Regions from separate parts of the Carnobacterium sp. FSL E2-0243 genome, predicted to be linked through region 2. Evidence: a T-box and tRNA genes for the amino acid it is inferred to sense, from the RefSeq annotation. Region 2 holds a T-box; the other regions hold tRNA genes.

Evidence for each region. The T-box of region 2 lies ahead of argS (arginine--tRNA ligase). A T-box ahead of a tRNA ligase gene usually reads a tRNA of that ligase, here a tRNA-Arg.
Region 1: it encodes a tRNA-Arg, which carries the amino acid that the T-box ahead of argS (arginine--tRNA ligase) is inferred to sense. The anticodon was not compared.
Region 3: it encodes a tRNA-Arg, which carries the amino acid that the T-box ahead of argS (arginine--tRNA ligase) is inferred to sense. The anticodon was not compared.

Annotation. Positions count from the first base shown of each region.
Region 1 is NZ_JBBOPM010000001.1:1,064,757-1,072,116, forward strand. Features, by position in the region: gene MHI00_RS04935 (PTS sugar transporter subunit IIC) at 1-1,005, shown strand, start outside; gene MHI00_RS04940 (PTS sugar transporter subunit IIB) at 1,203-1,520, shown strand; gene MHI00_RS04945 (PTS sugar transporter subunit IIB) at 1,593-1,919, shown strand; gene MHI00_RS04950 (PTS sugar transporter subunit IIB) at 2,187-2,504, shown strand; gene MHI00_RS04955 (PTS lactose/cellobiose transporter subunit IIA) at 2,537-2,866, shown strand; gene MHI00_RS04960 (hypothetical protein) at 3,029-3,256, shown strand; gene MHI00_RS04965 (DUF6609 family protein) at 3,262-3,447, shown strand; gene MHI00_RS04970 (DUF3284 domain-containing protein) at 3,448-3,858, shown strand; tRNA gene MHI00_RS04975 (tRNA-Arg) at 4,028-4,100, shown strand; gene MHI00_RS04980 (serine protease) at 4,237-5,172, opposite strand; gene MHI00_RS04985 (aminopeptidase) at 5,371-6,609, opposite strand; gene MHI00_RS04990 (TetR/AcrR family transcriptional regulator) at 6,905-7,360, shown strand, end outside.
Region 2 is NZ_JBBOPM010000001.1:2,365,548-2,372,907, reverse strand. Features, by position in the region: gene MHI00_RS11120 (DUF4956 domain-containing protein) at 1-564, opposite strand, end outside; gene MHI00_RS11115 (polyphosphate polymerase domain-containing protein) at 558-1,271, opposite strand; gene MHI00_RS11110 (MucBP domain-containing protein) at 1,621-3,609, shown strand; gene argS (arginine--tRNA ligase) at 3,659-5,350, opposite strand; T-box leader at 5,437-5,657, opposite strand; gene argR (arginine repressor) at 5,817-6,272, shown strand; gene MHI00_RS11095 (phosphomannomutase/phosphoglucomutase) at 6,343-7,360, shown strand, end outside.
Region 3 is NZ_JBBOPM010000001.1:1,495,271-1,502,630, forward strand. Features, by position in the region: gene MHI00_RS06955 (MerR family transcriptional regulator) at 1-184, shown strand, start outside; gene glnA (type I glutamate--ammonia ligase) at 267-1,601, shown strand; gene MHI00_RS06965 (helix-turn-helix transcriptional regulator) at 1,910-2,803, shown strand; gene MHI00_RS06970 (WapI family immunity protein) at 3,014-3,490, shown strand; gene MHI00_RS06975 (hypothetical protein) at 3,542-3,754, opposite strand; tRNA gene MHI00_RS06980 (tRNA-Arg) at 4,053-4,126, shown strand; gene MHI00_RS06985 (endonuclease MutS2) at 5,089-6,993, shown strand; gene MHI00_RS06990 (ABC transporter ATP-binding protein) at 7,092-7,360, opposite strand, start outside.

The DNA.
Region 1 (7,360 bases), 1.3 Mb from region 2:
ATTTTATCTGTGCTTATTGCATTTTTAATCGCACATAACTTATTAAAAGGCTACGGTAAAGATGGCGTAGCTGGTGGAGTTGTTTCTGTCGCATCATTCTTTGCCTTAGGCGGAGCAACAGGAATGTCATCAAACGGTTTGTTTATTGCTTTAATCGTTGGTATCACTTCAGCAGAAATCTTTAATCTATTAGTTGGCAATCCAAAATTAATCGTTAAAATGCCAGATGGTGTTCCACCGGCTGTAGCAAAATCATTTGCGGCATTATTCCCTGCAATGATTACAATCAGTATTTACGGTTTAATCGCAGCAATTTTTGCTGGATTTGGCGTGACTGATATTATCGCTTCATTCTATGAATTAGTTCAAAAACCATTTATGGGTCTAGCTAGTACTTGGCCATCAGCTTTACTATTAGCATTTATTACACCATTCCTATGGTTCTTCGGTTTACACGGAGCAAATATGATTGAGCCTTTAATGCAATCAATCAATTTACCAGCAATCACTGCTAACCAAGAAGCAATTGCTGCTGGAGATGCAGCACCTTATATTGTGAACAAACCATTCTTTGATTCTTTTGTTAACTTAGGTGGTACTGGTGCTACTTTAGGATTAATTATTGCTATCTACTTGTTTGGTCGTCGTAATAAAGCGCACATGGTTGTAACAAATTTAAGTGCAGCTCCTGGAATTTTCAACATTAACGAACCAATGATGTTTGGTTTACCAATTGTTTTAAATCCAATTATGTTTGTACCATTTGTTTTAACACCAATGATTTTAGTAACAGTTGCTTATTTTGCAACAAGTACTGGACTTGTTCCAGCAGCAATTGCAATGCCACCATGGGTAACACCACCAATTATTGGCGGATTTATTGCTACAAACAGCATTGCAGGTGGAGTATTAGCAGCAGTAAACTTAATAATTGCTATTGTTATCTACGCACCATTTGTTAAAATTGCTGAAATTCAAGAATTAAAAAAAGAACAAGCAATTTAATTTAGTAGGAGGCTGAGAATTAGGTTCTCAGCCTCCTTAATTTTTAGATAATAATGGTAGCCCTTTCAAGGTGTTGTATGGTAAAATAGAATTGTTAGATGAATAATAGCTTAGAAATTATTTTAAATTAGAGATACGGGGTTGAGAAATTTTGCTCAACTTAAATGAATTAAAAAATTAGGACGGAGTGAAATAAAATGGCAGAAAAAACAATTATGTTAGTATGTTCAGCAGGTATGAGCACAAGTTTATTAGTGACAAAAATGGAAAAAGCAGCAGAAGCTAGAGGTATAGATGCAGAAATTTTTGCAGTATCAGCTTCAGAAGCTGATTCAAATTTAGAATCAAAGAATATTGATGTAATGTTACTCGGACCACAAGTTCGTTTTATGAAAGCTCAATTTGAGCCAAAAGTAGCAGCAAAAGGAATTCCATTAGATATTATAAATATGCAAGATTATGGTATGATGAACGGTGATAAAGTTCTGGATCAAGCTCTTTCTATGATGAAATAATTAATAAAGTAGTGGGAGTTTGTGCGAAAGCATAACTCCCCTTTACTTTTCCTAAAGGAGATGTAGCTAGTTTTGGCGAAAAAAACAATCGTATTGGTGTGTTCAGCGGGTATGAGCACAAGCTTATTAGTATTGAACATGGAACGAGCAATTGAAGCTAGAGGGCTTGATATTGATGTTTTTGCTATTTCAGGTTCAGATGTGGCGGATTTTTTAGAAAAACGACCAATTAATGTCATGTTATTAGGACCACAAGTTCGTTTTATGAAGCGACAATTTGGTCCGATATTGGAACCACGAGGAATTCCAGTTGAAGTTATTACCATGAAGGATTATGGTTTAATGGATGGAGAGAGCGTGCTAATCTGGGCTGAAGAATTAATGAAAAGCGCCAATTAAAAAGTGTTAAAGAATTTATCAACTGCTAGTAATTAGGTGATAAGTTCTTTTTGTTATATCAATAAAAAAAAGCAATGAATCATTTATTAAGTAAACCTATACCACAGATTAGGTTACATTAGTGTGTAACTGTACGAAACTAAAAGTGTGTAGTGAAAAAGCGCTATAAATAGCTTTCTGACAAGCTTTGAGTTTTTTAAAAGTTGGCACGGTACTTGCATTATAATAAGGTGTAGAGATTAAATAATGAAATTGGAGTGAATTAAAATGGCAGAAAAAACAATTATGTTAGTATGTTCAGCAGGTATGAGTACCAGCCTATTAGTAACTAAAATGGAAAAAGCAGCAGAAGCACGCGGATTAGACGCAGAAATTTTTGCAGTCTCTGCTTCAGAAGCTGATACACACTTAGAATCAAAAAATATAGATGTGATGTTATTAGGACCACAAGTTCGTTTTATGAAAGCTCAATTTGAACCAAAAGTAGCAGCTAAAGGAGTACCTTTAGATATTATTAACATGCAAGATTATGGCATGATGAATGGTGAAAAAGTATTAGATCAAGCATTATCATTGATGAAATAATAATAAATTAAATAACGAAAGGGTGTAATATTGTGGGAGATCAAGAAAATTTAGAAACAATTATGGGATTAATTATTAATGGAGGAAATGCTAAAAGTGACGCAATGGAAGCTATCCAAGCAGCTAAAAAAGGTGACTTTGAATTAGCAGATCAAAAATTAATTGATTCAGATAAAGCGTTAGTGGAAGCACACCATTCTCAAACAGGTATGTTAACACAAGAAGCTCAAGGGGATCATGTTGCAGTAACATTGCTAACAGTTCACAGTCAAGATCACTTAATGAACGCTATCACTTTCCGTGACTTAGCAAAAGAAATGGTTGATTTATATAAAAAAATGGCTGGAATTCCAGTAGCCTAAATTTAAGCTTGTATAAAGGGGAAGAATGAATCTTCCTTTTATACAAGAATTGATTTGAAAGCGGATTCTAATTTGTGGAATTTATGACTATTTTTACTTTACTTAGAAAAGTTATCTATTACAAAATTGTTAAATAAATAATTAGGAAAGAAGGAAAGAAAAATGATCGTATTTAATGCACCAGTTCAACAAGATAAAATTATTGAAACCTTAACAAGCTTTAATGAAGAGGGAATAAGCTACGAATTTGTTGAGAAAAAAGGAATTAAATTGTACTTTAAGTCAGCAACAGATGATCAAGAAGCCGCGGCTAAAAAAGCCAAAGAAATCATTAAAGGAACTCCATATGGCGGAGTCTTGTACTTTCAAGTAACAGTAGAGGAAGGATGAGTTAAATGCAAAAAAATGGATTGTTTGTAATGAGTATCGGAATGTTGACAATCATGTCTAGTGCTTTTGGAGCTGAAATGAAAATAAACTATTTCATTCTAATTACGGGTCTATTTTTAATAGGCACAGGATTTTTTATTTTCAGAAAAGGAAAGTCACAAGGAAATGAAAAGACGGAGGGGAAAAAATAGATGGAACTGATTAAAGAATTAAATGTATCCGCTGAGTATTTTTATGGACGAGTGATGGAATCTGTTTTATATGATATTCGTCAACATACTGAAAAATCAATGAGTAAAGATCAACTTTCTGGTTTCTCTTATAGCAAACAATTCGCTCCAAAATCCTCAGGAAAGATTATTATTACTGAAATTTTAGAGAATCAAGTATATGCATTTAAAACAATTACAAGTCGAAATGAATTTGATGCCAAATATGTAATTGATGCTATTGATGAAACACACTGTCGCGTAACTTATACGGAAAAAATGGAGTCAAATGGAGCATTCCAAACTATGAATGATCGAGTAGTAGGGACATTATTAAGTTATTTCCGTAAAAAGAATATGAAAAAGATGCTACTTTCAATTGAGCAATTATAAGTAGAATTCTAAATAAAAACAAAGGTTGGTTTTAACTAATCTTTGTTTTTTTGTTTGAAAGAGGTGTTTAATTTTTTATTAAATTAGAAATAGTGAAATTGAAAAAAAGCAGATACTGACTAGACAATTGTGAGCTTTCATGAGAAAATATAGCTTGTGAGCTTTTGAAGTTCCTGTAGCTCAGGGGATAGAGCACTCGTTTCCTAAACGGGGTGTCGCTGGTTCAATTCCAGTCAGGAACGTAACGGAAAATATGATAAGATAAATTTGTTAATAGATTTTGTTTAAACTCTATTTTAGCAATGAAAATAGGAGGTTCAGAGTAGTTTCTACTCCGAACCTCCTATTCAGATAGACTACTTGGCTACGAATAGTTCTTTAAAAACATTTAGAACAAGGTTCCAAACCTCGACTGAGAGCATCTTCTAAGCTTGCGTCTGTATATGTTCCATTGCCGCATTTACGAATATGGTATTTAGATCCAGTTGGCGTAACTAAAACACGTTGGCCAGTGTTATCTTGTTGCGGGGCAGCAGCTGCAGCTTGAGCAACTCTATTTTCTTCAGCAACAGCTCGTTCATTTGCAAGTCGTTGTTCTTCAGCAACTCTTTGGGCTTCTTGAACTCTTTGTTCTTCCGCTATCCGCGCTTCTTCAGCGGCAATTCGCTCAGTTTCAGCTTTTTCCTTAGCCTCAGCTACAATCTTCTCTTTAGCTTCAACGGTTTGTTTAACTGTATCTAATCGAGAAACAATAGTTGAATCCTTAGTTGTTAAAGCAACAACTAAAGTATTCGCTTTATTATAATTTTCGCGGGTAGGTGTAGCTTCTGCAAGAATTAAAGCATCTGTTGCTTCTTTTAATTTTTCGGCTTGCAACTCTTTTTCAGCTTGAATTTTATTTTCAGCTGCTAACTTTTCTTCGCTTGCTTTTTTTTCTTTTTGTTTTTTGATATCACTCGCGCTAGTATCTTTTTTTACTACCTGGATTTGGCTTTGATCAGACTCTACTGATTCAGTTGTGGGGCTCAAAGCTAGACTAGAACCAAACAATAAAACACTAGCAGTTAAAAAACTAATTTTCTGTTTTTTTGGACTACTTTTAAAAGTGGCAATAAAATATAATAAGGAACCAAAGCTACTATACCAAAATAGAATAAAAAGTCCATCAGTAAAAGTAAACAGAGCTGTAAGAAGTCCTAGAAAAATACTAATTCCATATTTAAGATGGATGTTCCAACTACTATATCTCCACATAAAGTAGGCTCCTAATGGAAAAAATAATACCAACCATAATATAACTTTCCAATTTTTCATTTTCTACCTCCAAATTATTTTAGTTTTACAATGTAATTATAACATAAACTCGATTATTACTCTATATAATCTATTTAATTTGGATTTGTATGAATAGAGGCTTTAGTCGAGTAGCTCATTAATTTTATTAGGTAAATAAAAGCATAAAAAAACAAGCTAAAATAAAAATCATTTTAGCTTGTAATGAACTACTTTATTTTATGCCCAATTGCCTTTACGGAAAATAGGAACACGGGTACCATCTAAACGAATTCCATCAACATCCATTTCATTTGATCCAACCATGAAATCAACATGGACATCACTACGGTTCAAACCAGCAGCAATTAGCTCTTCTTCTGTCATTTCCGTTCCACCTTCTAAACTAAAGGCATAGGCAGAGCCTAAAGCTAAATGATTAGAGGCATTTTCATCAAAAAGAGTATTATAGAAAACAATTCCTGATTGTGAAATTGGGGAAGGATCTGGAACTAATGCAACTTCACCTAAGCGCTTAGAACCGTTATCTGTTGCGATTAGATGCTTAAGAACATCTTCCCCTTCTTTTGCAGTTACATCAACTACTTGACCATCTTTGAAAGTAAAAATCATATCTAAAATAGTTGTACCTGCATAACTAAGTGGTTTTGTACTTTTAATTACACCATCCGCTCGATTTGCATCTGGAGCAGTAAAAACTTCCTCTGTAGGCATATTTGCCATGAATTTTTCACCGCGAGCATTAAAGCTCCCAGCACCTTCCCAGCGATGACCTTTAGGTAATCCAATTGTGAAATCAGTACCTGGTGCAGTGTAGTGTAGCGCATCAAATTGTTCTTTATTTAATTCATCAGCTTTTGATTCAAGTAATTGATCATGAGCATTCCAAGCCGCAACAGGGTCTGGAGTATAAATTCTAGTTGTTTTAAAGATTTGGTCCCAAAGTGCATCAACTTGCTCTTCACTAGTCGCTAAATTAGGGAAAACTTTTGCTGCCCATTTCTCACCTGAAGCAGCAACAACTGTCCAACTAACTTTATTTGATTGAGTAGCAATACGCATAGCTTTAAGGGCTTTTCCAGCAGCACTTTGATAAGCAGCAACTTTAGTTGAATCAACACCTGACAGTGCATCAGGGTCAGCAGAACGGACGCTAATACGGCTAGCGTTCTTTTCTAGCTGGTCTAAAGATTCATCAATCTTATATTGTGGAATATCTGTTAGGCGTTCTTCAGGTGTGCCTAGGAAGACCTCGCGATTGATTTCATCATCTGTCCATTTTACAATAACCTCAGTAGCCCCTTTTTTATAAGCAGCTCGAGTAATAAGACGTGCAAGAGGTGCTTGTTCAACGTCAATTTGTAAAACAACAGTTTGTCCTTTATCAACGTTTACCCCCGTGCTAACGATTAAATCAGCATATTTTTGTAAATTTTCTTGAAAATTTGGTAGTACCATAAAAAAATCCCCCAGTTCTTGATAAAGTATTTTTGTATCAATAACTAAATTGATTGACTAGATAATGATAGCATAGCCTGTTTTAAGAAACAATTTTTTTAGAAAAAATAACAAAAAATAACAGATCAATTTAATGAAAGAAGAGTATTTAAGGGCATTTTGATAAAATAACTGTAACAAATTGTTAATAATTTTAAAATAAACGGCCTTAACACTAAAAAAGTTCTTTTTTTTATGCTACAATGATGTTAAAATAACAATAACGTTTATTTTTATATGGAATGGAGGAAACTCGGTGACTAGGAAAAAAGTAATCATGAAGAACCAAATATTAGATGCAGCTTATTCAATAGCAAAAAGAGACGGTTTATCGTTGATTACTGCTCGAAATGTAGCGAAGGAAATTGGATGCTCAACGCAGCCGATTTATCTTGAATTTGAGAATATGGATGAATTAAAGTCGGTCCTCTTAGATAAAATTCAGCGCCAAATGTCAGATAAATTGATGGAAAGAAAAGTGACTGGAAATCTATTTACAGACGTGTCATTAAATTACATTGATTTTTCTAAAAACGAGAAAAAATTATTCGAAATATTATTTAATGCGAATTTATTAATTGTCGATTTAACGAAAACTGAGTCATATCAATTTTTGTTAGAATCATTAGTTGAAGATATAACGGAACAATTAACTAATGAAGAAATCAAAACGTTATTCTGTGATTTATGGATTGTTATTCATGGTTTAGCT
Region 2 (7,360 bases):
AATTTGATACATTAGTTCATACAAACTGCCCATATTGGTTGTTTTTACACGATCTAAATGAGCTTCATACGTATACTTATCAAACAAGTCATCAAATAAACCTGTATAGTCTAAGTTTTCAGGAATCGTTATTTTTAAAGATTTTTCAGTCCGTTTACTTTGTCCAAAGTGGATGGTATTTAAAAAGAGGAGCATACATCCAATAATTAGCGAAAATAAGAAAACATAGACTAAGTAACCCATACCTGTAGCTAATCCAATTCCCATAGCCCAGAAAATACTACTTATTTCTCTTGCACCACCTGCAACAGAACGAAAACGAATCAGACTAAAGGCCCCTAAAACGGCAACCCCTGTGCCTAAGTTTCCATTAACTAACATAATAACGGTTTGAACTAAAACTGGTAGAATTGCTAATGTAACAACAAAACTTTTTGAGTAAACATTACGATACATATGGACACTTGCCGCTAAAACCCCCAAAAGTAAAGAGGAAATGGTACAAAATAAGATTTGTAAAATCGTAATATCTCCAGTTGTAGATGATAAAATACTTGCTAACATAATTGATCGACCCTTTCTTGATATAAATAATTTTTGTAACAGGTTCCGTATTTTGAAAATGAGACAGGATAAAGTTCATGATTGGCCAAAATTTGTGTCAGCCAAAAAGGAATCGCTCCTAGCGCTTTGATTTCCATTAAACATTCATCTTTTGGAATTAAATAGGCTCCATGATCTCCAGCACTTAAATCTAAGTTTGTAGATCGCCAACGCACTTTGAAATCAAAGGTAATTCGAAAATCGAGATCTTCTTTGCCAAAAAGGGCAATTCGATCATAGGCAATTAAAACTTTTGGAGTTAGTTGATGACGTGAATAGAACCAATCAATTTCTTGCATAATCTGATTGTTTTCTAATGGAATGTTAGTGGAAGATAAGTAAGTAGTCGCTTCCGCCAAACTTAATGATACGCGTCTTTTATAAACGACGCCTTCAAATTTTTTCTTCAGTTCTAAAAAAATCATATCTGTAGCTGTAGGAATTCCATAGCTGCGAATTCTAAATTTTTCACGGTAGATTGGTTTTTCAATTGATTTTTGAATCAACTGAAAATCATCAGTGTCGTAATAAAGAGACGAGATTGTCTGCATCCCACATTTATCTTGTTCCATATAGAAGAGTAACTCTTTAAACAAGTCTTCGAATTGATCTAAGGACAGCCTATATTTTTTTTCTTTACGTTGAAAAATGTTTTTATTTTTACTCATGTCTAAAACTCCTTTTTAATAAGTCTTGGTAGTTATGAACTTAGTTTACGTTGGGGAACTTAAAATAACCTTAAAAACTTAATCCTGTTATTTTATAATGAGAGTTAAATGTGAATACCATGTGAACAGAAAGTGTGACAGAATAGCGACTAATTTTTCCCAGGGATAAAAAAAGGAATTACAAATGCTATATTTAATGGAGTAAACGTATACGATAACTCATTAGTGTAGTGGAGTCACAGTTTTCTAAATCTTTTTTTTACTGTATAAAAAAATGAAAATTTTTTGTGGAATTCTGTTATAGATTAAGAATAAAAAACAAATTAATTAAGTTTATGGAGGAATGTTTATGCAACTTAAAAAAATTATTTCAATCGGTCTAATTGCTAGTTTAGTATCACCAGTTTTGACTACGGGGAAGGTTATCGCTGAGGAAACTCAAACTTCAGTAGATACTTCTAATCAAGAAATTAGTGTGGTTCCGGATGTTGAGTTTCAACGACTTATTCGAACGACTTTAAGATTAGCAGACGATGCAATTGTTACAAAAGAAGTGATGGAGAACTTGACTAGCCTTTCAATTGGAAGCTCAAAAATAACTGATTTTACAGGCTTAGAGTATGCGATAAATGTCACAAATATACGTATAAATGGTCAAGCGCTGGATTCTTCTTTATTTCCTGATTTATCTGGCTTAAGTTTATTAACACATATTGATTTGGATCGGACAGAGAGTGATAATGTAATCATTGAGAAATTAGCAAATATAACTAGTTTACAGTCAATTAATATTCAAAGAAATCCCCAAATTACCGATGTCTCAGTTTTGGCAAATTTACCTAACTTACAAGCTCTGAATATTCAATTTAATGGGGTTTCTGATTTTAGATGGGTCAATGATGCTCCAAAATTAACGAGATTATCAGCGACAGGGCAAAACACAGGCAGAGATAATGCTGCTGTGAATTTGATGCGCTCTAAATTGATTTATGATAGTGAAAGAAAAACAATTACACTTCCTTTTGCTGAATTTCCTAAACAATTAACTAATTTTGACGGATATACCCCTTCATTTAGTACCGCTTTATCAGATACTTATTTCGTATTTGATGGAGTAGAAATGGGAGCAGATCGCCTAACAATTGATACAAATGGATTAACAATCAATCAAATTGAACCTGATGCATATGAAAATGCTACATCTTTTATTTATAATGCACGTTATAATAATCCGTTTGGAACCTATGAAATTCCAGTAGGGTTCACTTTTTATGCTATTTCTGCGGGAACCTATTACCAAAGCTTTGCTATTGAGAATGATCCAATTGCAGGTGCTCCAGTAAATGTCCATTATGTAGACGAAGAAAATAATGAATTAGCACCTGTTGAGGAATTAAATGGAAATGTGAATGAAAGTTATCAGGCGCAAGAAAAAGATATACCTGATTGGGTTCTAAAAGAAGTTCCTGATAATGTCAGCGGACTATTTACAACAGATGTACAAACCGTTACCTATGTATATGAGAAAAAAGCTGGGGAGCCAGTGACTGTTTATTACCAAGATGAAGCTGGAAACGAATTAGCTCCGGCTGAACAGTTAAGCGGAAAATTAGATTTTCCATATTCAACAAGTGAAAAAGAACTAGCAGGTTGGGTAGTAAAAGAAGTCCCAGCTAATGCAGAGGGTTTATTTACGGATAAAAATCAAACAGTTGTCTATATTTATGAAAAGGCAACGGCAGCACCAATTACTGTTTACTATCAAGACGAAGAAGGACATGATTTAATTCCTTCAGAACAATTGGATGGAAAACTAGATGCTCCTTATGAGGCAAGCATAAAAGAGATAGCTGGTTGGGTGTTGAAAACAAGTCCTGAAAATACCAAAGGCCTATTTACAGATAAACCTCAGACTATTGTGTATATCTACGAGAAAGCCAATGGTGCGCCAGTTACAGTTGATTACCAAGATACCGAAGGCAGTAAACTTAGTCCATCTGAGCAATTAACTGGGCAACTAGATGCTACTTATGAAACGATGGCGAAATCCTTTATTGGTTGGGAATTAAAACAAGTACCAACCAATGCCAAAGGACTATTTACATCTGAAAATCAATCGGTTGTATATATTTATCAAAAGCAACAACCGGGTACTAGTATAAGCCAGATTCAACCACCTTTTAAGACAGCAAATCCATTACCAGCAACAGCTAAAGTAAGTAAAAATAGCTTGCCAGAAACTGGTGAAAAACAATCATTAAATTACAGTCTGGCTGGAGTTGGAATTATGGGGCTAGCTGTGTTAGCAATTTTAAGAAAAAGAACCAAAAATAAATAGAAAAAACCCTGAGAATCAATTGATTTCTCAGGGTTTTTGTTAATTTGAATTACATTTCGTCTGGTGCACCAACACCAAGCAAGCGTAAATCTTCTTTTAATATAATCGTTACAGCTTTAACTAAAGCTAAACGAGCAGGTTTTTGCGCATCATCATTCAAAACTTTAACTTGTGCATAATAACGGTTAAAGGCTTGAGCTAAATGAATCGCATGCTTCGCAATAACAGATGGTTCTAGTTTATCATAGGCACGTAAAACAGTTGTTGGATATTCTTGAATTAGTTTGATGACTTCCCAGCTGTATTCGTCATCCAATGCCAACGATGCTGAATCAAAAGAGACATCAGCAGCTTTGCGTAAAATACTCATAGCTCTGGCACGTGTATATTGAACATAAGGTCCAGTTTCACCTTCAAAACGAACAACTTCCTCTAAAACGAAGTCAAAATTATTTAAACGATCATTTTTCAAATCATGGAAAATAACAGCACCAATTCCAACTTGGCTAGCAGTAGTATCTTTATCTGCTAAATCAGGATTTTTCTCAGTAATTTGTTGATTCGCTAAATTAACAGCTTCATTTAAAACTTCCTCTAATAAGACAATCTTGCCTTTTCTAGTAGACAGTTTTTTACCACCTTGCGTAATTAAACCAAAAGGCACATGATGCATTTGATCAGCCCAATCAAAGCCTAATTCTTTTAAGACCGCTTTTAACTGTTTGAAATGGTTGCTTTGTTCATTTCCAACTACATATAAAGACTGAGCGAAATTATACGTACGATGACGGTAAAGTGCAGCTGCTAAATCACGAGTAATATATAAGGTTGCGCCATCTGATTTCCGGATCAACGCTGGATTTAAATTGTATTTCTCTAAATCAACAATAGTTGCACCATTATCGACAGTTAGAATGTGTTTTTCTTCTAATAAATCTAAAACTTCATCCATTTTGTCATTATAAAAAGCTTCACCATTATAAGAATCAAATTCAATCCCTAATAATTTGTAAATATGGTTGAATTCAGTTAAAGATTCTTCTCTGAACCATTTCCATAAAGCTACGGCTTCTTCGTCTCCATCTTCTAAACGTTTGAACCAAGCGCGTGCTTCGTCATCTAATTCAGGTTTTTCCTCTGCTTCAGCATGGAATTTCACGTAAAGTCGTAATAATTCATTAATTGGTTCAGCTTTAACACTTTCTTCATTGCCCCACAGTTTATAGGCTACGATTAATTTCCCAAATTGAGTTCCCCAATCGCCTAGGTGGTTGATCCGAATAGGTTTAAAGCCAAGTTTTTCAGCAATATTCGCAATAGAATTTCCAATAACAGTCGAACGCAAATGTCCCATTGAAATAGGTTTTGCTATATTTGGTGAAGATAAATCAATTGGAATAGTTTGACCTAAGCCAATTGATTGGTTGCCGTATGTTGTTCCAGCATCTAAAACTTCTTTAAGAACTGTAGAACTAACTCTTTCTTTATTTAAAAAGAAGTTTAAATAAGGACCTACAACATCAATTTTAGCGATAAGCGGATCTGTAATTTTAGTTCCTAAGTCAGTCGCAATTTGTTGTGGAGCTTTCCGAAAAGCCTTAGCTAAAGCAAAAGTTGGGAAAGCAATATCCCCGTGATCAGCTGATTTTGGTTTTTCTAATAAGTTGAAAATTTGTTCAGTTGTTAATGTTTCGCCAATTTCTTTTTGTAATAATTCAGCGACAAGTAATTTATAATCCATTAAAAATTCCTCCTATTTTGGTTTCTTCAGTCTCGTTTTGTTGACAAAAAGGCATAAAAAAAACGCCCAAATTTGAATGAATTCAAATAAGAGACGAGAATAGGCCCGCGGTACCACTCTTGTTGCTAAGGGTTATTCTCTTAGCCACTTGTTGATTGATAACGGATAACAAATCCGAATAATTCTACTATAATGTTCAAATTATTTTTTCCAAAGTGCGCTTCTTTTTTCAACTGTTATTGGCTTACACCGTCCCAATTCGCTTTAAACTTAGTTGGAAAAATACTCTCTTTGTCGACAAAATTTTGATATGAAATTAGATTTAGTATAACAAATCATGCTACGAAATACCATCTTTATTTTTGATTTCTAATTTTTAGTAAAAAAGCAGAGGAAATAAAAGCAGAAATGGGTTTGATTTGGTATAATGTGAAGTAGGAACCAAAAACAAAGGGGGTTTTCTTAAATGAAGAAAACAAACAGGCAAATGGTGATTAAACAAATTATTAATAACCACGATGTGGCAACACAAGAAGAGCTGTTACAATTCCTTAAAGCAGAAGGTGTTGAGGCAACTCAAGCCACAATTTCACGAGATATTAAAGAAATGAACTTAGTAAAAACAACATCCTCAAAGGGCACTGTTAAATATATTTTATTCCAGCACAATAAAATGTCGGACAAAGAAAAATTGGAACAAACGATTGGCGAAGTGGTAATAAAACTTACGCGTGTTCAATTTATGACAATTATCATGACAATTCCAGGCAATGCCCATGTGGTCGCAGCTTTACTTGACTCAATCGATTTTCCAGAGATGGTTGGAACTGTCGGCGGAAATGATACGATTTTGGTTATTTCTCCAAGTGAGGAAGAAGCTATTCGCATGTACGATTATTTTAATAAGTGGACCAGCTTTTAAAAGCTAATTCTTTCTGAACTTATATGAATCAACGAGTTATTATTTATCCTAACAAAGGGGAGTAGAATAAATGAATGAATCAAGTATTCCAGTCTTAAATGCTTTACAAAATGGCTCAGATGTTAGAGGAATTGCACTTACAACTGAGGACAAAGTCATGAATTTAACAGATGACCGAGTTGAAAGGATAGCATATGGGTTTGCCTCATGGCTAAAAGAAATCAAGAAGTTAGCGGTTGACGATCCACATTATCCAATACGTGTGGCTGTAGGACATGATAGCCGCCTTTCTGCTGACAGAATTAAAAGCGCTTTAATTGAAGGATTGGTAAATGCTAACTTTGAAGTGTTTGATGTCGGACTAGCGACCACACCAGCTATGTTTATGGCTACTCAATATGTTGACTATGATTGTGATGCCGCTATTATGATTACTGCTAGCCACTTGCCATATGAATATAACGGTTTGAAATTTTTTACAAAAGATGGCGGAGCTGAAAAAGAGGACATTACCTATATCTTAGAACATGCTGATTGGGAATATGTTTTTTGGGGAAATATGAAAGGCTTTGTAACGCCACGTTTCTTACTAAAAGATTATGCAAATGATTTGGTTGATAAAATCCGAGTAGGCATTCAAGATGAAGAAAATTATCAGCAACCTTTATTGGGGCGCCACATTATTGTTGATGCAGGAAACGGCGCAGGAGGCTTCTTTGCGACTCAAGTTTTAGAAGTTTTGGGAGCAAACATTACAGGGAGTCAATTTTTAGAGCCAGATGGACATTTTCCTAACCATATTCCAAATCCAGATAATAAAGCTGCAATGGCAAGTATTCAATCTGCAGTTTTAGCACATAATGCTGATTTAGGAGTTATTTTTGACACTGATGTTGATCGCTCAGCATTAGTGGATAAGCAAGGAAAAACGTTAAATCGTAATAATTTAATTGGGATTATTTCAGCAATCGTTATTAAAGAAAATCCTGGAACAACAATCGTTACAAATTCAACAACCTCAGAACATTTAAAAAACTTTATTGAAAGTCTGGGTGGGAAACAAAATCGGTACATTACTGGATATCGGA
Region 3 (7,360 bases), 870 kb from region 2:
TATGGCAGGGATTAAAAGAATTTATGAATTAAAACAACAAGAAAAAGAAAAGAAACGAATTGAGCAAAAAAGAGTAATGACAGATGACGATGTTCGTCGAATTTTACATGCTGAATTTTTATCTGTCAGTGGTCTTAATGCAAATGGTCCACATCAGTCTGTTGATCCTAAGCGAATGATTTAGGATTTAATTATATAGAGCCATTTTAACTTTTTATGGTTAAAAAAAGTAAAAAATTACTAACCTATAACGGGGGGAAAAGGAAATGCCAGAATTTACAAAAGAAGAAATTAAACGTATTGCTAAAGAAGAAGATGTTCGTTTTTTACGATTAATGTTTACTGATATTATGGGAATCATCAAAAATGTTGAGGTTCCGATTAGTCAATTAGAAAAAGTATTGAGCAATAAAATGATGTTTGACGGTTCTTCGATCGAAGGTTTTGTTCGGATTGAAGAAAGTGATATGTATTTACGTCCAGATTTAGATTCTTGGTTGATTTTTCCTTGGGGAACTGGAAAAGGAAAAATTGCTCGTTTAATTTGTGATATTTATAATCCTGGCGGAACTCCTTTTGCTGGTGATCCACGAAATAACTTAAAACGTGTCCTTAAAGAAATGGAAGAATTTGGTTTTACTGAATTTAACTTAGGGCCTGAGCCTGAGTTTTTCTTATTCAAACTAGATGAAAATGGGGAACCTACTCTTGAGTTAAATGATAAAGGTGGCTACTTTGATTTTGCGCCTACTGACTTAGGTGAAAATTGTCGTCGTGAAATTGTTTTACAATTAGAAGAAATGGGATTTGAAATTGAAGCTAGCCATCATGAAGTAGCTCCAGGACAACACGAGATTGATTGGAAATATGCCAATGCGATTGATGCGTGTGATTATATTCAAACCTTCAAGTTAGTTGTGAAAACAGTTGCTCGTCAGCATGGTCTTCATGCTACGTTTATGCCAAAACCGTTATTTGGAGTAAATGGATCTGGTATGCATTTTAATATGTCTTTATTCAATAAAGATGGCAATGCTTTCTATGATGAAGAGGGAGAAATGCAATTAAGTGAAACTGCTCGTCAATTTATGGCTGGAATTTTAAAACACGCCAGAGCCTATACAGCAATTTGTAACCCGACAGTCAATTCTTATAAGCGTTTGGTTCCTGGTTATGAAGCGCCCGTTTATGTTGCTTGGAGTGGACGTAATCGTTCTCCATTAGTCCGTGTTCCTGAATCTCGTGGGCTATCAACACGAATCGAACTTAGAAGCGTAGATCCAACTGCTAATCCGTACTTGGCAATGGCAGTCCTTTTAAAATCTGGACTAGATGGTATTAAAAATCAAATGAAAGTTCCGGATCCAGTCGATCGTAATATTTATGTGATGACTGAAGAAGAGCGCCATGAACGAGGTATTAATGATTTACCTTCAACCTTACACAATGCAATTAAGTATTTACGTCAAGATGAAGTTGTAAAAGAAGCTTTGGGTTCTCATATTTACAATAACTTTGTTGAAGCAAAACGAATTGAGTGGGCGGCGTTCCGTCAACAAGTTTCTGAATGGGAACGTGAGCAATACATGGAACTTTATTAAAACAACAAGAAGGAATCCTTTGATTAGGGTTTCTTTTTTTTGTCTATCAGTTAATAAATTGAAAAGAGTTTTTTTATTATATGAATTATTTTTTAATAAATAGTAAAACAAAAATAGTTAAGTACAACTGAATAGTATGACGCTTTTATAGAAGGAGTTTTTTCGGTTTTTTTGAAAAATTAATATTTGATGAGGAAATACTGCTGTAATTGTCAGATAATTAATGCTATAATAAATTTTAATTACCATTCGTGCTAAAAATAGTGAGAAGTAATTAGTGTTGGACTTAAAGGAAAAGGAGTGAATTGATGGGAAATATCGGGGGGAAAATCAAAGCGTTACGTATTCAAAAAGAAATGCGACAAAAAGAGTTTGCTAAAGGAATTTGTTCAAATGTAACATTAAGTAATATTGAAAATAATAAACAAAATCCATCAATGGAAATTCTAATAAAAATTTGTGATAAATTAGAAATTGCTTTACAAGATTTATATGGTGAACCTATTGATACAGAAGAAGTTAAGAATTTAACGGCTAATTTCGATCAATTGCAATGGCTATGTGGCAATCATAGACATCGGGAGGCATACATTTTGCTGATGGAGGAGATTGCAGAAGAACAGTTGATTACTATTTGTTTCCAAAAAAAATATTACTATTTTTTAGGTTTAACTCAAGTTATTCATTTGGAGAAACCTGATGAAGCGATATTTAATTTTAGTCGTACATTAAATACTGAGAATGAAGCTAAAACGGAAACAATTGAAGATGTACTAGCATTAAATGGGTTGGGTATTGCTTATACTTTTAAAGGGGAAATGGATAAAGCTGAATTTTACTTTATGAAATCATTGGAGCATATGAAAAAATTTGAGACAGAGGTTTTATCTGAGCAAAAAGAGATGGGGAAAATTGCTTTTAATACAGCTAAACATTACTCAGATAAAAAGGAGTATAAAAAAGCTGTTGATTTGTGTTTAGAGGCATTATCGATTTTAATTAATTTAGATTCGCGTTACCATTTGAGTGCCTTGTATTTTTTGTTAGGATATAATTTATTTGAGCTTGGTGATAGGGTAAATAGTTCAAAAAATTATTTTATTGCCAAGGCTTTAGCGTATGTGGACAATAATCAACACGTACTTGATGCAGTGGATGAAGAATTGGAAAAGCACAAAATCGTTTTCGATGCACTTATATAGTTGATAGCGTTAGGGTGGTTAAGTAAGAGGGTTTTAGTGGGCTGTAGCTGACTAAAACCCTTTTTTATTTGTTAAAGGGGAGAGCCTTACATAGAAAATGATTTGAATCCATCTAATGATTTTTATAAATGAATTGAAAAGTACTGAATAATAGAGTATCTTAAAGAAGCATATATAGATAAATACGAATAAAGTTTGAGGTGGAATTCTATGGCATTAATTAAAAATACCGACAAAAATATCCAACTATCGCTGAAGTTGCTAAATAATAAATTCTTAGAAATAAAAGAAAGTAGTCATGAGTCGTGGATTCCTTTTGCGTTAAAGTTAGATGTAGCCGGAGATTGTTATGAGTATGAAGCTAAAAGAGGAGCTGTCTTTACTTTATATGAAATTAATCGTTTGATTGGGGAGCTTGAGAAAAATTTAGGTACCAAAGAAGCTGTCAATACATTTGAAGAAATTGAATTTTATTCTTCTCAAGCTTATTTTGGGATGATTTTTATCGATCCTTTGGAAGCTGATTTAGTGGAAGTTGAATTTTGGTTTAATATGGATGTACTTTCTCAATCAGAGACTAAAGGATATGATCAAGGATATCGGTTTGCAGTTGAGGTTACTGATCTGAAGAGCTTTATCGCTGAAATAAAGCACGAATTAAAAGAGATTCTAATTAAGGAAGGCTAAAGTGGTATGCTGAGAATAGCCTCTATCTAGTAATGATAGGGGCTGCGTGTTTTATTTGTTTGTCGACATTTTAAAGGTTTGGATTTGTGAAGTATGAATTTGATAATGGACACTGGCGTAAAAAATTTCTACAAATGGTGTATCAAAAAGAAAATCAGGATGTTGTTTTAACCATAAATCTGGATGTATTCCATCAATGCGTGCATTAGGATCTAAGTTAAGACATGTCCATTCGCCAATTAGGTTAGCGTAAAGGTAGTACATAGTATCAGCTCTCTTTTAAGTAAATTCGTTAATAATAAGATAATACCATAGGATAGTTTAAAAGACTATGTCTAATAATTATGCAAAACGAGAAAAAATAAGGAATTTTAACAGTTGGTAGTATGTCTAATTTTCAATAGATTTACCGGATTGGCTGGTTTTTTCTGCATTGTGTAGCTTTTAGGCTATTTGTTTAAATGAAGTTTTCGGTGAATGATTATGAGAAGTAGATTAATTTAGTAAATAGTATTGACTTTTTATTCAATTTTGTCTATAATAAATCTTGTCGTTATAACTAGTCTCAATAGCTCAGCTGGATAGAGCATCCGCCTTCTAAGCGGACGGTCGGGAGTTCGAATCTCTCTTGAGACGTAATCTTAAAAATGCATAAATATCGAATTTGCTTCCAATTCCTTTTATAACAAGGAGTTGGGAGTTTTTTTGTTGTACTTAAGCTAGTATTAAAACAGGTGCAATGCAAAATGTTATGAGTTGTACCTATTTTCTATACATGACCATAAAAAGTTAAAAGTAAAATATGAGACTGAATAAAAAAATATTATTTATACAGCTCTTGCATAATCTGCTCCATTTCATTATGAACTAGTTCTTTCAATGCCTGAGAGTAGCTCCCTTGGATATTGTAGTGCTATCTGAGTATTCAAGGCGGGGTTTGTTAGAAATAGCAAGACTTAGGCGTTAGCAAGTCTTAAAGCATCAAAAGTGATAGCCCAATCAGTAGTTCATACCGAATATTTTTCCTGTTTTCTTATTTAGGCGAAGAAGGAGACAAATTAGAATAGAAAAAAGCTTCTTGTGCAGCAGCTTGCTTATAAAATTTAGCTTAGTTTTTATTATAGCAAGGTTCATTGTGTGGGTTTGGTGAAAATTGATAATTTAGTTTGCCTGAGTTAAAAGTCATCCCTCTATTTTTTTAGGTTTATTTTTTAGTTATCTAAATTAGTGTGATTTGACGTAGTTTGGAAAAAATTGTATAATTTAAATGAAGTAATGTTAAATGGACGATTATATTAAATTGAGGTGCTTTTTGTGAGTGGAGTCGTATCTAAATAGGCTGAATTAAATAAGCTAAATAGACTAAAAAATTCTGAGGAAGAATTGGTTTATTTAGGTTACCTATGAAGATACCTGTCTTACTTTATGTAAAAGCCACTTTCTAATCAGCAAATTTGTTTGATTAATATAGAGTGAATTACTAAAGCTGTGGGTTTCCACGGCTTTTTTTGTTGCATAAACGTTCAATAAAATAAAGTGATTGTCCATTAACTAACTATGGGTATCTTCGTGATTTCTAAAAACGAGGAGAAGAGAAGATGAATTTAACAACAATTGAAAAAATTCAATTTAACCAAGTGAAAGAACAAATAGAACGACATTGTGTCAGTTCATTAGGAAAGAAACGCTTTAAAAAATTACAGCTTAATGCTAAACCAGTGGTTGTTACAACTAGGTATAACGAAACTGAAGAAGCGCGGGCGTTATTAGATGCTAAGTTGACGATGCCATTTATGGGACTATCAAGCATTGATGTTTTTATGGAGCAGTTAGAAAAGGGTTTGCTCTTAGAGGCTAGTAGTCTAATTGACGTAGCTGATTTCTTACGCAGTGGTCGCATGATTCGACGCTTCATGGAAAAACATGAATCATTAGCCCCGACATTAACAATGTACGCAAGATCTATCACTGAGTTCACTGAAATTGAAGATGAAATCTATTTTTCGATTAAAAATGGGCAAGTAGCTGATGAAGCTAGTAAAGAGTTAAGACGCATTCGGAGGTTAATTGCTGAGAAGGAAAGTAAAATAGAGGAGCGTTTAAGTAAATTTCTTAAAAATAAAGACAACCAAAAACAAATTCAAGAATTTTTTGTAAGCAAGAAAAATGAACGATTTACAATTCCAATAAAGGCTGCTTATAAAAATCAAGTTGCTGGCACAATTATTGAAACTTCTTCGAAAGGTACAACTGTCTTTATTGAGCCAACTGCAGTTACCAAATTAAATGATGAATTGGCAATGCTAAAGGTTGAAGAAAGTACGGAAATTTATCAAATACTTGCAACACTATCTGGTTTAATTTTGGAAAATTTAGTTCCTATTCAATTAAATTTAGAGACCATCGCAGAATATGATATGATTTTTGCTCGTGGGAAATATAGTCGGCTAATTCAAGGTGTGACACCTAAATTAAATCAAAGAGGTTACATTCATTTAGTGAATGCGGTACACCCTTTAATAGAAGCAAACGCTGTGCCGTTAAATTTTACAGTTGGTGAAGACTATCGTGGATTAATTATTACCGGGCCCAATGCAGGAGGTAAAACGGTTGTGTTAAAGACCGTTGGTTTGTTAGCTTTAATGACTTTGTTAGGTATTCAATTACCAGCTGATGAAGGAACAGAGATGGGTTTATTTGAAGGTATATTTGTTGATATTGGAGATAGTCAAAGTTTAGAAAATGCTTTAAGTACCTTTTCTTCACATATTCAAAATATAGCCGATATTATGCAAGTAGCACCCCGAAATAGTTTAGTTCTATTTGATGAAATCGGTAGTGGTACTGAACCCAATGAAGGGGCAGCTTTAGCGATAGCTATATTAGAGGAGTTTTATCAGCGCGGAAATATCGTCGTGGCAACCACTCATTATGGCGAAATTAAGCGTTACTCAGAAATACATCCAGATTTTATTAATGCTGCAATGGCATTCGATCAAGCGACCTTAACACCATTGTATCAATTATTAATGGGGGAATCAGGTGAAAGTAATGCCTTGTGGATTGCTAAAAAAATGAATTTAAAAGAGCATGTCATTCAACAAGCACAACGATATATGGAGGATAAAGATTACTCTTTAACAAAAGCTTCAATTCCAAAAAATAAAACGATGATCGATAGTCAAACAGAGAGAGCAGAAAGTGTCTCATTATTAAAAAAAGGCGATCGTGTCTTGCTTTTAGACTATAATGAGAATGGTTTAGTTTTTGAAGATAATCCATTGCGGGAAACGGTGACTGTTTTTTATAGAAATGACTATCATGAAGTAGTTCCTAAGCGGTTGAAATTAGAAGTTTTAGCTACTGATTTGTATCCGCCTGATTATGATTTATCTACCTTATTTACGAGCTATACAGAGCGTAAGCTAGATCATGACATCAATAGGGGATCTAAAAAAGCGTTGAAAAAAATTCATCGTGAGATAAAACAACAGGATAGGTAAGATTCGGTAAATTTTATACTAAAAAATAGAAAAAAGTGAGGCTAAAGAATTTTCTCTTTAGTCTCACTTTTTTTATTAAGCTTAAAAATAAGCTACTTTTAAACTGTATATAACCGACCATCTTCAATTCGTAAGACACGGTCAACTAGATCTAAGACACGTTCATCATGAGTAACCATGACAGCAGCTTTATTCTTTTTATGGACTTCAGCAGCAATCATTTTTACAACTTGATAGCCTCGCTCAGAATCAAGGCTCGCTGTTGGTTCGTCTGCTAAAATAATATCAGGTTCATTCATTAATGCTCGAGCAATCGCAACTCGTTGTCGCTCCCCACCTGATAATTTTTCAGGATATTGGGTTAAGC